2 regions of the Microbacterium californiense genome follow, and region 1 is predicted to be linked to the other one. Evidence: predicted binding sites of a transcription regulator. Region 1 holds the regulator's gene; the other holds the start of a gene.
The links. The regulator LexA, encoded in region 1, represses DNA repair genes until DNA is damaged. The targets are predictions, from matches to a motif close to TCGAACANNTGTTCGA.
Positions count from the first base shown of each region.

Region 2: recA (recombinase RecA) is a predicted target of LexA. The motif match lies at 4,277-4,292, and genes of this name have one in related genera.

Region 1 covers NZ_JBFOKQ010000002.1:310,858-317,921, reverse strand. Annotated here, with positions in the region: gene AB3M82_RS12815 (methylenetetrahydrofolate reductase) at 1-598, shown strand, start outside; gene metE (5-methyltetrahydropteroyltriglutamate--homocysteine S-methyltransferase) at 620-2,932, shown strand; gene lexA (transcriptional repressor LexA) at 3,000-3,686, opposite strand; gene AB3M82_RS12800 (LysM peptidoglycan-binding domain-containing protein) at 3,994-4,353, shown strand; gene AB3M82_RS12795 (histidinol-phosphate transaminase) at 4,424-5,509, shown strand; gene hisB (imidazoleglycerol-phosphate dehydratase HisB) at 5,506-6,123, shown strand; gene hisH (imidazole glycerol phosphate synthase subunit HisH) at 6,120-6,755, shown strand; gene priA (bifunctional 1-(5-phosphoribosyl)-5-((5-phosphoribosylamino)methylideneamino)imidazole-4-carboxamide isomerase/phosphoribosylanthranilate isomerase PriA) at 6,848-7,064, shown strand, end outside.
Region 2 covers NZ_JBFOKQ010000001.1:378,793-385,856, forward strand. Annotated here, with positions in the region: gene miaA (tRNA (adenosine(37)-N6)-dimethylallyltransferase MiaA) at 1-552, opposite strand, end outside; gene miaB (tRNA (N6-isopentenyl adenosine(37)-C2)-methylthiotransferase MiaB) at 549-2,096, opposite strand; gene AB3M82_RS01900 (regulatory protein RecX) at 2,141-2,734, opposite strand; gene recA (recombinase RecA) at 3,034-4,080, opposite strand; gene AB3M82_RS01910 (DUF3046 domain-containing protein) at 4,346-4,570, opposite strand; gene AB3M82_RS01915 (helix-turn-helix domain-containing protein) at 4,590-4,898, opposite strand; gene AB3M82_RS01920 (CinA family protein) at 5,040-5,522, opposite strand; gene pgsA (CDP-diacylglycerol--glycerol-3-phosphate 3-phosphatidyltransferase) at 5,519-6,094, opposite strand; gene AB3M82_RS01930 (DNA translocase FtsK) at 6,094-7,064, opposite strand, start outside.

The DNA of each region.
Region 1 (7,064 bases):
GGGGTTCCTCGGCGATCTCGAGAGCGCGGCGCAGCTCGTGCAGCTCATCGACCGGGTGCAGGCGGAGCGCGCGCCCTACGAGGAGATCCCCGTCCCCGGCAACCCGGGAGCGGTCAGGGTGTCGCCGCGTCGCAAGGTCAGTATCGCCGTAGCCGCCTTCCCGAAGGGGCACCCGAGAGCGGCGCATCGCACGCAGGACGTCGAGGCGCTGCTGGCCAAGCAGGCGGCGGGTGCGACCTTCGCGATCACGCAGCTGTTCTTCCACCCCGACGACTACTCCGCGTTCGTCGAGCGCGCCCGCGCCGCCGGCGTCACCATCCCGATCCTCCCCGGGATCATGCCCATCACCTCGCCCGCCCGCCTCGCCCGCGTGCTCGAGCTCACGGGGGAGGACCTCCCGAGCGAGCTCGCGATCGCCCTCGACGTGGAGCCCACGCCGGAGGGGCGGCGGGAGATCGGCATCGAGTGGGCCGCGCGGCTCGTCCGCGACGTCGTCGCCGACGGGGCTCCCGGCGTGCACCTGTACGCCTTCAACCAGCACGACACAGTCCTCACCGTCCTCGCCGAGGCCGGCATCCTCCCGGCCCTGCGCCGATAGACCCCGCCGAAAGGAAAGACAATGACCGCATTCCCCGGAGGAACCATCCTGGGCTACCCGCGCATCGGCCGTCGACGCGAGCTCAAGAAGGCCGTCGAGGCGTTCTGGGCCGGCCGCATCGACGAGCAGGAGCTCGAGCGCACCGCCGCCGAGCTGCGCGGCGTCACCCGGGAGCGGCTGGCCGCGCTGGGTCTCGGCCGCGACGACTCCGCGATCCCGGAGTCGTTCTCGTACTACGACCAGGTGCTCGACGCCGCGGTCACCGTGGGCGCGATCCCGGCACGATTCGAGGACCTGCGCGCGGAGGACGGCACCGTCGGCCTCGCCGCGGCCTTCACGATCGCGCGCGGTGAGGGCGATCGCGCCCCGCTCGAGATGACCAAGTGGTTCGACTCGAACTACCACTACCTCGTCCCCGAGATCGGCCCCGAGACCCGCTTCTCGCTCTCGAGCGACCGCCTCGTCCGCGAGGTCGCGGAGGGCGTCGCGGCCGGGTTCGTCACGCGGCCCGTGATCGTCGGGCCGGTCACGCTGCTGGCGCTGGCCAAGGCCTCGGATGCCGCGCCCGAGGGCTTCGATCCGCTGTCGCGGCTCGACGACCTCCTGCCGGTCTACGTCGACCTGCTGGCGCGCCTGAAGAACGCCGGTGCCCAGTGGGTGCAGCTCGACGAGCCCGCCCTCGTGAGCGAGTCGCTCCCGGCATCCGTCGCCCAGCTGTCCGCCGCCGCCGAACGCGCCCTCGCCGTCCTCGGCGAGGCCGAGACGCGCCCGGCGATCCTCGTCGCGGCGCCCTACGCCGATCTCGGCGAGGTGTTCCCCGTGCTCGCCGCGGCGCCGATCGAGGCCATCGCGGTCGACCTCGTCCGCGGCGGCGTCCCCGCCGCGACGGCCGGCCTCTCGGACAAGGTGCTCGTGGGCGGCGTCGTCGACGGCCACAACATCTGGCGCGGCGACCTCGCGGCGGCCTTCGACAAGCTCGAGGCGCTGCGCGGCCTGGGGGCCGCAGCGGTCGCCGCGTCGCCCTCGACGTCGCTGCTGCACATCCCGCACGACGTCGCCGACGAGTCCCGTCTCGACGCGCGCCTGGTGTCGTGGCTCGCCTTCGCCGACCAGAAGGTGGAGCAGGTCGTCACCCTCGCGCGCGGCCTCGCGGAGGGCCGGCCCGCGATCGCCGACGCGCTGGACGCGGCATCCGCGGCCCTCGCGGACCGCCTGGCGGCACCCGGCGTGCGTGACGGCTCGGTGCGCGCCCGCGACCTGGCCGAGGCCGACTTCTCCCGCGTCCCCTACGCGGAGCGCGAGAGTGCGCAGGAGGCTCTCGGACTGCCGGTCCTGCCGCTCACCACGATCGGGTCCTTCCCGCAGACGGGCGACATCCGGCGCGCACGCGCCCGCTTCACCCGAGGGGAGATCCCCGCCGAGGACTACGACGACTTCCTCCGCCGCGAGGTCGCCAGCGTCGTCTCGCTGCAGGAGGACCTCGGCCTGGACGTGCTCGTGCACGGCGAGCCCGAGCGCAACGACATGGTGCAGTACTTCGCGGAGAACCTCGACGGGTTCGCCGTGACCGAGAACGGCTGGGTGCAGTCCTACGGGTCGCGCGCCACACGTCCCTCCATCCTCTGGGGAGACGTGTCGCGTCCGGCGCCGATCACGGTCGGCTGGTCCGCCTACGCGCAGTCGCTCACGACCAAGCACATGAAGGGGATGCTGACGGGACCCGTCACGATCCTCGCCTGGTCGTTCGTGCGCGACGACCAGCCGCTGGGCGAGACGGCGAATCAGGTGGCCCTCGCCCTGCGCGACGAGATCGCCGACCTGGAGGCGGCCGGCATCGGCATCATCCAGGTCGACGAGCCGGCACTGCGCGAGCTGCTGCCCCTGAAGAAGGCCGACCAGCCGGCCTACCTCGACTGGTCGGTGCGGTCCTTCCGTCTCTCGACCGGTGGCGCGAAGGCCGGCACGCAGGTGCATACGCACCTCTGCTACTCGGAGTTCGGCGTCGTCATCGACGCCATCCGCGCCCTCGACGCCGACGTCACTTCGATCGAGGCCGCACGCAGCCGCATGGAGGTCGTGGCCGACATCGCCGAGGCGGGCTTCGACCACGGCATCGGCCCGGGCGTCTACGACATCCACTCGCCCCGGGTTCCGGCGGTCGAGGAGATCGAGTCGCTGCTCCGTCGCGCGGTCGAGGAGATCCCGACGCGCCAGCTGTGGGTCAACCCCGACTGCGGTCTGAAGACCCGCGGCTACGACGAGACCACCGCCTCGCTGCAGAACATCGTCGAGGCCACCCGTCGCGTGCGGGAGGACGTCGCGGTCGCGGTCTGACCGACCCCACGAGAACCGCCCTCCCCGACGAACGGGGAGGGCGGTTCTGTCGTCGTCCGGCCCGGGGTCAGACGGCGCGGAGCACCGCCACGACCTTGCCCAGCACGACCGCCTCGTCGCCGAGGATGGGCTCGAAGGCGGAGTTGCGGGGGAGCAGCCAGGTGTGGCCGTCGCGTCGACGGAAGGTCTTCACGGTCGCCTCGCCGTCGAGCATGGCGGCGACGATCTCACCGTTCTCCGCGGTGTTCTGCGAACGCACGACGACCCAGTCGCCGTCGCAGATGGCGGCGTCGATCATGGACTCGCCCGACACCTTCAGCATGAACAGGTCGCCCTTGCCGACGAGCTGGCGGGGAAGGGGGAAGATCTCCTCGACGTGCTGATCCGCGGTGATCGGCACGCCCGCCGCGATCTGTCCGACGAGCGGGACGAGGGCCGCGTCGCCGACGGGGGTCGCGATGTCGGCGGGGTTCTCGGTGCTGGCGCCCGGCAGATCGATCAGGACCTCCATCGCCCGGGTCTTGCCGGGGTCGCGGCGCAGGTACCCGCTGAGCTCGAGCTGCCCCAGCTGGTGGGTCACGCTCGACAGCGACTTCAGGCCGACCGCGTCGCCGATCTCGCGCATGCTGGGCGGATACCCCTGCTGGGCGATCGAGGCCTGGATGACCTCGAGGATCGCCATCTGCTTGGGGCTCAGGCTCTTGCGACGACGCGTGCGCTGCGCCTCGGGGTCGGGGGCGGTGATCTCGCTCATCGTGCTCCTTGAGTGCGCGGATCCGACGTCGTCGTTCGAATGTCGGTGGCCCGTGATGGGCTGTCTGTATCGAAACCGTATCCGAGATTTCGACCGAACGGGAATATCTGTTCGAGCGTGTCGGGGAATCGCCCGACATCGATTCGAAGAAAGCTTGACAGATGTTCGAATTCGAAGATATCTTCGGAACGTAGCTTCGCACCCACCGCTCCCGGCCGAGGGGTGGATGCGAACGCTACGCCAACGTGGTCACCGTCTCCGGCGGTGACGACCTCCGGTCCACGGAGGAGAGGCAGAGGAGAACGAGATGAGCACCATCACCTTCGGCACCGCAGCAGTCGTCCCCGCGCGTCCGACGCGCCTTCGGTTGACGCCCCGCGGACGCCGGGTGCTGCTCGCCCTCGCGGCCGTCCCGCTCGCCGGCGGCATCGCCTTCGCGGCTCTGAGCGGCGGCAGCGCCCTCGCCTCGGGGGAGAGCGCGGCATCCGTCACCTTCGAGACCGTCACGGTGCTGCCCGGCGACACCCTGTGGTCGATCGCCGAGACCGTCGCGCCCGAGGCTGACCCGCGCGAGGTGATCGGCGAGATCACGCGCCTCAACGTGCTCGAGGGCGGCACGCTGCAGATCGGCCAGGAGCTGTCGATCCCCACCGAGTTCTCGCACTGATCGCGGGAAGCCGGCCGGCGAGGGACCGCCCTTCGACGATGCCGCCCGACGTCCGTCCTAGCATGGAGGGGTGACTGCTTCCCTCGATGACCTGCCGCTTCGCGACGATCTGCGGGGCCTCACCCCGTACGGGGCACCCCAGGCCCCTCTTCCCGTCGCCCTGAACGTGAACGAGAACACGCATCCGGTCCCGGATGCCGTGGCGAGCGACATCCTCGACGACATCGCCGTCGCGCTGCGCGACGTGAACCGGTACCCCGACCGCGAGTTCACCGCGTTGCGCGAAGGCTTCGCCGACTACCTCGGCCACGGCCTGGACGCGTCGCAGATCTGGGCGGGCAACGGGTCGAACGAGGTGCTCCAGCACATCCTGCAGGCCTTCGCCGGTCCTGGTCGCACGGTCTTCAGCTACGCGCCGACCTACTCGATGTATCCGCTGCTCGCGCAGGGCACCGGGGCACGCTGGGTCGCCGGGCGGCGCGACCACGACTACACCCTCAGCCCCGACGATGCCGTGGCGCAGCTGCGGGAGGTCGATCCCGACGTCGTGCTGCTCTGCGCCCCGAACAACCCCACCGGCACTCCGCTCGGACTCGACGTCGTCGAGGCGGTCTACGAGGCCGCGCGTGGCGTGGTCGTGGTCGACGAGGCTTATCAGGAGTTCGCCCCCCGCGATGCGCCGTCCGCGCTCACGCTGCTCGAGGGGCGGCCCCGGCTGGCGGTCTCCCGCACCATGAGCAAGGCCTTCGCGTTCGCCGGCGCGCGCGTGGGCTACCTCGCCGCGGATCCCGCGTTCATCGACGCCCTCCGTCTGGTGCGGCTCCCGTACCACCTGAGCGCGCTCACCCAGGCTGCGGCGTCCGCGGCGCTCCGCAACGCGGACGTCATGCTGGGCATGGTCGACGAGATCGTCGGACAGCGCGATCGCATCACCGCCACCCTCGAGGCGCTCGGCTACACCCCGCACGAGTCGTGGTCGAACTTCGTGCTCTTCGGAGGGGTGGCCGACCCGAAGGCGACGTGGCATCGTCTGTACGACCGCGGAGTGCTCATCCGCGACGTCGGCATCCCCGGGCACCTCCGCGTCACCGCCGGCACGGAGGCCGAGACCACGGCGTTCCTCGACGCCCTGGCCTCGATAGAATCGGTGGTATGAGCGCCTCATCCCTGACCCCGCGCACCGCCCGCCGTGTGCGCAGCACGTCGGAGTCCACCGTCGAGCTCGAACTGAACCTCGACGGCACGGGCGCGAGCCGCATCGACACCTCGGTGCCGTTCTTCGACCACATGCTCACCGCGTTCGCGAAGCACTCGCTCACGGACCTCACCGTCCGCGCCTCGGGCGACACGAACATCGACGCGCACCACACCGTGGAGGACATCTCGATCGTCCTCGGCCAGGCCATCCGCGAAGCGCTCGGCGACAAGGCGGGCATCTCCCGCTACGGCGACGCGCTCGTCCCGCTCGACGAGGCGCTCGCCCAGGCCGTCGTCGACATCTCCGGCCGCCCCTACCTCGTCCACGAGGGCGAGCCGGCCGGTTTCGAGCACCACCTCATCGGCGGCCACTTCACGGGATCCCTCGTGCGCCACACCTTCGAGGCGATCGCCTTCAACGCCGCGCTGACGGTGCACGTCCGCGTGCTGGGCGGCCGCGACCCGCACCACATCGCCGAGGCCGAATACAAGGCCTTCGCGCGCGCCTTCCGCCAGGCCAAGGCCCCCGACCCACTCGTCGAGGGCATCCCGTCGACGAAGGGCGCACTGTGAGCCGCACGCCCCGGGTCGCCGTCTTCGACTACGAGTCCGGCAACGTCCACTCGGCGGTCAAGGCCCTCGCCGCCGCCGGAGCCGATGCGGTGCTGACCCGCGACCGCGAGGTCGCCCTTGAGGCCGACGGGCTCGTCGTGCCCGGCGTCGGCGCGTTCGCGGCCGTGCGTGACGCGCTGCGGACGCACGGAGGCGACGAGATCATCGATCGCCGCCTCGCGGGCGGGCGCCCGGTGCTCGGCATCTGCGTGGGCATGCAGGTGCTCTTCACGCACGGCGTCGAGCGCGGACAGGATGCCGAGGGTCTCGCCGAATGGCCGGGCGCCGTCACCGAGCTGAACGCGCCGGTCCTGCCGCACATGGGCTGGAACACCGTCACGCCGGGGAAGGACAGCATCCTCTTCGACGGCATCGAGCAGGAGCGGTTCTACTTCGTCCACTCCTACGCCGCGCAGTCGTGGGAGCTCGACGTGATCCCTCCGTTCCCGCAGCCCGTGCTGACCTGGAGCACCTACGGCGATCCGTTCCTGGCCGCGGTCGAGAACGGTCCGCTGTCGGCGACGCAGTTCCACCCCGAGAAGTCCGGCGAGGCCGGCATCCGCCTGCTGCGCAACTGGACGCGCAGCCTCTGAGCTCGTCGGGCGCGGTTTGAGGCGCGCCCGACCGCGGAGTACCCTCGATTCTCGTGCCCGAACGGGCCTGAACCCCTCCACCCAAGGACGTCATGAACGACTTCGCGCAGTCCCCCTCGCTCACCCTGCTCCCCGCGGTCGACGTCGCCGGAGGCAAGGCCGTCCGGCTCACGCAGGGCGAGGCGGGCACCGAGACCAGCTACGGCGACCCTGTGGACGCGGCGGGGGAATGGGTCTCGCAGGGCGCGAGCTGGATCCACCTGGTCGACCTCGACGCCGCCTTCGGCCGCGGCAGCAACGCCGGCCTCC
Region 2 (7,064 bases), on a different contig from region 1:
CTGCGCGAGCACCTCCAGCGCCCGGACGATGCGTCGCCCGTTCTTCGGGTCGATGCGCTCGGCGGTCTCCGGGTCCGCAGCACGGAGCCGCTCGAGCAGAGCCGACGCACCGTGCTCCTCGAGCTCCGCCTCCAATCGGGCGCGGACGGCGTGATCGCGCGGCGGGAAGCGGAAGTCGAACACCACGCTGGAGACGTACAGCCCGGATCCGCCGACGAGGATGGCGTCGCCTCCACGAGCCTGGATATCGCGGACCGCCGCTCGCGCTGCGGGCTGGAACCACGCGACCGCGGCCTCCTGCGTGACGTCGAGCACGTCGAGGAGGTGATGCGGGACGCTTCGGCGTTCCGAGGCAGACAGCTTGGCCGTTCCGATGTCCATCCCGCGGTAGAGCTGCATGGCATCGGCGTTGACGATCTCCGCCGGATTCCCGCGTGCGCGAAGACGCTCCGCCAGGTCGAGCGCGAGGTCGCTCTTGCCGGTGCCCGTGGCGCCGACCACCGCCCAGAGACGAGAGGTCTCCGAGCCGGGGATCTCGACGGCCCCGCTCACACTCCGACGCGGAGGGTGGGCAGCCCGAGCGACACCGCGCGCGAACCTCCCGGAGCGGACGGCGCAGGAACCGCGCAGGACTCGGCCTGCGCGCGATCCCAGGCGTCTCCGCCGCGCGTGCGCCGGATGCGGAGCGGTGTGCCCGTAGGGTCGTCCGCCAGGAGGTGGAAGGGCGCCGCGTGCGTGACGGTGACCGTCACCACGTCGCCCGGGCGGGGAAGGTCCGACCCCGGGGTCACTTCGAAGTGCACCAGCCGGTTGTCTTCGGCGCGGCCCGTGAGACGGTGCGTCTCGGCATCCTTCTTGCCTTCCCCCGTCGAGACCAGGACCTCGACCTCGCGGCCGACCTGCTTCTGATTCTCCTCGAGCGAGATGCGCTCCTGCAGCGCGATGAGACGGTCGTAGCGCTCCTGGACCACCGCCTTCGGAACCTGGTCCTCCATGGTCGCGGCGGGGGTGCCCTCCCGGATGGAGTACTGGAAGGTGAACGCGCCGGAGAAGCGCGACTGTTCGACGACGCGCATCGTGTCTTCGAAATCCTCGTCGGTCTCCCCGGGGAATCCGACGATGATGTCGGTGGTGATCGCGGCGTCCGGCATCCGCTGCCGCACGCGCTCGAGGATCCCCAGGAACCTCTCGCTCCGGTAGGACCGCCGCATCGCCTTGAGGATGCGGTCACTCCCCGACTGCAGCGGCATGTGCAGCTGGGGCATGACGTTGGGGGTCTCGGCCATCGCATCGATGACGTCGTCCGTGAACGCCGCGGGATGGGGGCTCGTGAAGCGGATGCGCTCGAGGCCGTCGATCTCGCCGGCGGCACGCAGCAGCTTGCTGAAGGCCTGCCGATCTCCGAACTCGACGCCGTACGAGTTCACGTTCTGCCCCAGGAGCGTGACCTCGATCGCGCCGTCCTCGACGAGCAGCCGGATCTCGTTCAGGATGTCGCCGGGGCGCCGATCCTTCTCCTTGCCGCGCAGGCTGGGCACGATGCAGAACGTGCAGGTGTTGTTGCAGCCGACGGAGATCGACACCCAACCGCTGTGCGCGGCATCGCGCTTGGTCGGCAGCGTGGACGGGAAGACCTCGAGGGATTCGAGGATCTCGAGTTCGGCGTCGCCGTTGTGCCGTGCCCGCTCGAGGAGACCGGGCAGGGACCCCATGTTGTGCGTTCCGAACACGACGTCGACCCAGGGCGCCTTATCGATGACCGTCTGCTTGTCCATCTGCGCGAGGCACCCGCCGACGGCGATCTGCATGCCGTCCTTCCGCCGCTTCACCGCCGCCAGCTGCCCGAGGGTGCCGTAGAGCTTCCCCGCCGCGTTGTCTCGGACGGCGCAGGTGTTGATGATGACGACGTCGGCCTCGGTGCCCGCTTCGGCGCGCACGTACCCTGCACTCTCGAGCGAGCCGGAGAGCCGCTCCGAATCGTGCACGTTCATCTGGCACCCGAACGTGCGGACCTCGTAGGAGCGCTGCCGCCCGTCGACGTCGATCGCTGCCGACGAGGCGCCGATGATCGTCGGTTCACTGCGCGGAATAGTCATGATGCTCCATTGTACGAGCGCGGGATCGGTCGCCTCACGAACGGTCAGTCGGAGTCGACGAAGCGCACGCCGGTCCGCCCCGAACCGAACGATGCTTCCGTCAACGCCGTCTTGGCGGCGTTCATCGCGACCGAACCGCCGTAGCCTCGGCGCGACAGCTGACCGACCAGGCGGCGTAGGGCGGTGTCGTGATCGAGTCTCGTCAACGACCGCGCTTTCGTCCTCGCGTACTCCAGCGCTCGTTCCGCGTCGTCGTCGGGCAGCTCATCCAGGGCTGCCCCCGCCACCTCGCGGGGGATGCCCCGCTGCGCGAGGGCTCGGGACAGAGCGACACGCCCCTGCCCTTTCCGCTCGATCCCTGCCGTGACCAATGCCTGGGCGAGGGACTCGTCATCCAGATAGCCGCGGCGCAGGAAGTCGTCGATCACGTCGTCGACGTCGGGCCCGCCGAGGCCCTGCGTTCGCAGGACCTGACGCGCCTCCGACACCGAGAGCTGGCGCGTGCGGAGCTTTCGGACCAGTGCCTCCTCGGCCGCTGCGCGCAGCTCCTCGGGGTCGCGAGCAGCCGGATCTCCGTCCTCTCCCTCGCTCGCCGCGGAAGAAACTCCCTGCAGTGCGCGCAGAGGCGGGATCCCCATCTCGCCCTTGGCGCCGCGAGCGGGGTGACGCGAGATCGGAGAGCCGGAGCGCTCCGTGCGACCCGATCCGCGGTCCGGTGAGGACGGGCCATCAGCGGCGACCGGTGCGGTGGAGCGCCCTAAGCCCGCCGACGAGTCGACATGGCGTGCGTCGACCTCGTTCCGTGTGTCTTTCGGGGCCACCGTCGACGGCGAGACGGAACCTGGACTGGCGGCACGCGCCGATTTGCCGAAGAGGGGGATGACCGGGGCGAGCCGCTCGGAATCGCGCGGCCCGCCCCCGTTCTCACCTGTCATGGTCAAGCCGGGCGACGCTCGGCGAGCTCATCGGCCGGAGCGGCCGCTGCCGGTCCGCCGATACCGAGCTTCTGCTTGATCTGAGTCTCGATGGCGAGAGCGACATCCGTGTTCTTGAGGAGGAACGTCCGTGCGTTCTCCTTCCCCTGTCCGAGCTGGTCGCCGTCGTAGGTGTACCAGGAACCCGACTTCTTGACGATGCCGTGCTCGACGCCGAAGTCGATCAGGCTTCCCTCGCGAGAGATGCCCACGCCGTACAGGATGTCGAACTCCGCCTGCTTGAAGGGCGGCGCCATCTTGTTCTTGACGATCTTCACCCGGGTACGGTTACCCACCGCGTCGGTCCCGTCCTTCAGGGTCTCGATACGACGGATGTCGATGCGGACCGAGGCGTAGAACTTCAGAGCCTTACCACCGGCCGTGGTCTCCGGCGAGCCGAAGAAGACGCCGATCTTCTCGCGCAGCTGGTTGATGAAGATCATCGTGGTGTTGGTCTGGTTCAGGCCACCGGTGAGCTTTCGCAGCGCCTGCGACATCAGACGGGCCTGGAGACCGACGTGAGAATCACCCATCTCACCCTCGATCTCTGCACGGGGCACGAGGGCCGCGACGGAGTCGATGACGATCAGGTCGATCGCCCCGGAGCGGACGAGCATGTCGGCGATCTCGAGCGCCTGCTCACCGGTGTCGGGCTGGGAGACGAGCAGGGCGTCGATGTCGACGCCGAGCTTGGCGGCGTAGTCAGGATCGAGCGCGTGCTCCGCGTCGATGAACGCCGCGATGCCGCCCGCGCGCTGGGCGTTGGCGATCGCGTGCAGGGTGAGGGTGGTCTTACCGGAGGACTCCGGTCCGTAGATCTCGACGATACGACCACGCGGCAGACCGCCGACGCCGAGCGCGACGTCGAGGGCGATGGAGCCGGTCGGAATGACGGCGACAGGAGCGCGCTCGTCGCTGCCGAGCCGCATCACGGATCCTTTTCCGAACTGGCGGTCGATCTGGGCGAGAGCGGTCTCGAGGGACTTCTCGCGGTCGGCGGGAGATGGCATGTCGTGCTCCTAATGCTCGCGTGGTGCCGCCTGTAGGCTGTCGCGGCGCTCCCGGCTGGGAGCAACTCTCCGACAAGGCGTATGGCTCAGCGGCCATGTCTTCACCGTACGAGGGGCCTCCGACATTGCGAGGAGGTATCCGCGAGAAGTGGAGAAATCGGTCGTTCGAACCACTGTGCAGAACACTACGCCGATATCGAACACATCTTCGACGACACGCCGAACCTGCCGCAGTCCCATGCCGTCGGTTCGAAACCTTGGACGATCAGCGCCTGCGCGGTTCCAACCGTCCGACGCCATGCCGACGCGATTCCGGGACGTCCATCTCCTCGCACAGCGCCAGCCAGATGTCGCGGGGCGGAGCGCCGTCCGACAGCGCCACCTTCGCCGTGCGCCCCTCGAGAGCCGTCAGGACGAGGTCTTCGAGAAGGGCGGACGAGCGCCCGGGGAACTCCGCTTCGACGGCGCGGAGGAACTCACTACGACGCATCCGCAACCATCGGCTCGCGTCAGTGCAGAGACAGCTCGGGCTCGACCGAGGCGACCAGATCGTCGGGAACGACGTCGGGGAACACCTGGATGCCCTCGAGGACGGAGATGCGATCCCCCACCTCGCGCATGATCGTCGAGATCGGGATGTCGAGGGCATCGGCAACCGAGGCGAGGATCTCGCTCGACGCCTCCTTCTGCCCGCGCTCGACCTCGCTCAGGTAGCCGAGCGCCACGGAGGCCTTGCTCGCGACCTGACGAAGGGTGCGCCCCTTCTGCAGCCGGAAGTCCCTCAGCACATCGCCGATTTCCTGTCGTACAAGAATCATCGGAACCTCCTCCCCGATCTGTCGGTCGGGGTCTCCCCCGTTGGGATGGCCAGTATAACCTCGCCGACCTTCACACAATCTACCCTTGCACTCTGTGGTTTGAATGTGAGCACGAATGTTACAACCGCGGTGTCGGCCGGGCTATTCCTCGAGCGCGCAGACGAGCAGCTCGACCGCCGCGTCGACGGTGCGTGCGCGGATCTCCGCCCGGTCGCCCTCGAAGAGATGCGCGGCGCTGAGCAGACGCCCCGGGAGCGCGAGGCCGATGTGCACCGTGCCCACAGGCTGCCCGTCGGGTGAGCCGGGGCCGGCGATCCCCGTCGTCGACACGCCGACGTCGGCATCCGCCCCGTCCACGCGCACCGCTCTGCGGACACCGTCCGCCATCTGACGGGCGACCTCGGCATGCACCGGCCCGTGCTGACGCAGCAGTTCCGCATCCACTCGGAGCAGCGAGTGCTTCACGGGCGTCGCGTACGCGACCACGGCTCCGAGGAACACCGTCGAGGCACCCGGCACCGACACGAACTCGGCGCTCAGGCTCCCGCCGGTGAGGGATTCGGCGACGCCCAGCGTCCACCCTCGGCGTCGAAGCTCGTTCACCGCCGACCGGGCGGCGCTCATGGCTGGGCCCGACGGCCCCGCATCTGGGCGGCGACATAGTCGATGCCGCTCGCGATCGTCAGCACGAGCGCCGCGATCATGAGCACGGCGGTCACAAGGGTCCACAGCGGGATGCCGATGAGCACGTGGAGCGGCAGCAGCGCCCACGAGAGGGCCACCGCCTGCACGGCGGTCTTGAGCTTGCCCATCCAGGCCGCGGCGACGACGTGCTCCTTGACGACGATCAGGCGGTGCACCGTGATTCCCCACTCGCGCACCAGGATGACCGCGACGATCCACCAGGACACCTCGCCGAGCACGGCGAGACCGATGAAACCCGCTCCCGTGAGCAGCTTGTCCGCGATCGGATCCCAGAGCTTCCCGAAGTCGCTCACGATGTCGTGACGACGGGCCAGATAGCCGTCGACCCAGTCCGTCGAGATCGCGAGCACGAAGAGCGCTCCGGCGACCCAGCGCAGGCCGATGTCGGGGATTCCGTACGTCCCGCCGAGGAGCAGGAGGACGAGGAAGACCATAGCGAGAGGGATCCGCGCGATCGTGATCGCGTTCGGCAGTTGACGCGGGATCGCCATCAGTCGCGCCCCGTCAGTCCCCAGGCGTCTTCATCGCCCTCCGCCTCCACGACCGGCAGGTTCTGGAACTGCGCCTCCACGGGATCCGCTGCGGGAGCGTGCGCAGTCGCGGCGGATGCCGACGGGGCGGCAGCGGCGTCGTCTCCGCGGAGCTTCGCCATGACGCCGGGCAGCTGTTCGGCCGTCACGAGCACGTCCCTCGCCTTCGAGCCCTCGGACGGCCCGACGATCTCTCGGGATTCGAGCAGATCCATCAAGCGACCGGCCTTGGCGAATCCGACCCGCAGCTTCCGCTGCAGCATCGACGTCGAGCCGAACTGGGTCGACACCACGAGCTCGGCCGCCGCGAGCAGCAGTTCGAGGTCGTCGCCGATGTCTTCGTCGACCTCCTTCTTGCGCGGCTCGATCGCCTCCTGCACGTCGGCGCGGTACTCCGGCCGCGCTTGACGGGTGACGTGCTTGACGACCGCGTCGATCTCCTTCTCGTCGACCCAGGCACCCTGGAGGCGGAACGGCTTGGACGAGCCCATCGGCGAGAACAGGGCGTCTCCCTGGCCGATCAGCTTGTCCGCCCCGGGGCTGTCGAGGATGACCCGGCTGTCGGTGACGCTGGTGACGGCGAAGGCGAGTCGCGAGGGCACGTTCGCCTTGATGAGTCCGGTGACGACGTCGACGCTCGGCCGCTGCGTCGCGAGGACGAGGTGGATCCCGGACGCGCGCGCCAGCTGCGTGATCCGGACGATCGAGTCCTCGACGTCGCGCGGCGCGACCATCATCAGGTCGGCCAGCTCGTCGACGACCACGAGCAGGTAGGGATACGGCTTGAGCACCCGCTCGCTGCCGACCGGCACCTCGACCTCGCCGGCGCGTACCGCCCGGTTGAAATCGTCGATGTGGCGGAACCCGAAGGACGCGAGGTCGTCGTACCGCATGTCCATCTCCTTCACGACCCACTGCAGCGCTTCGGCGG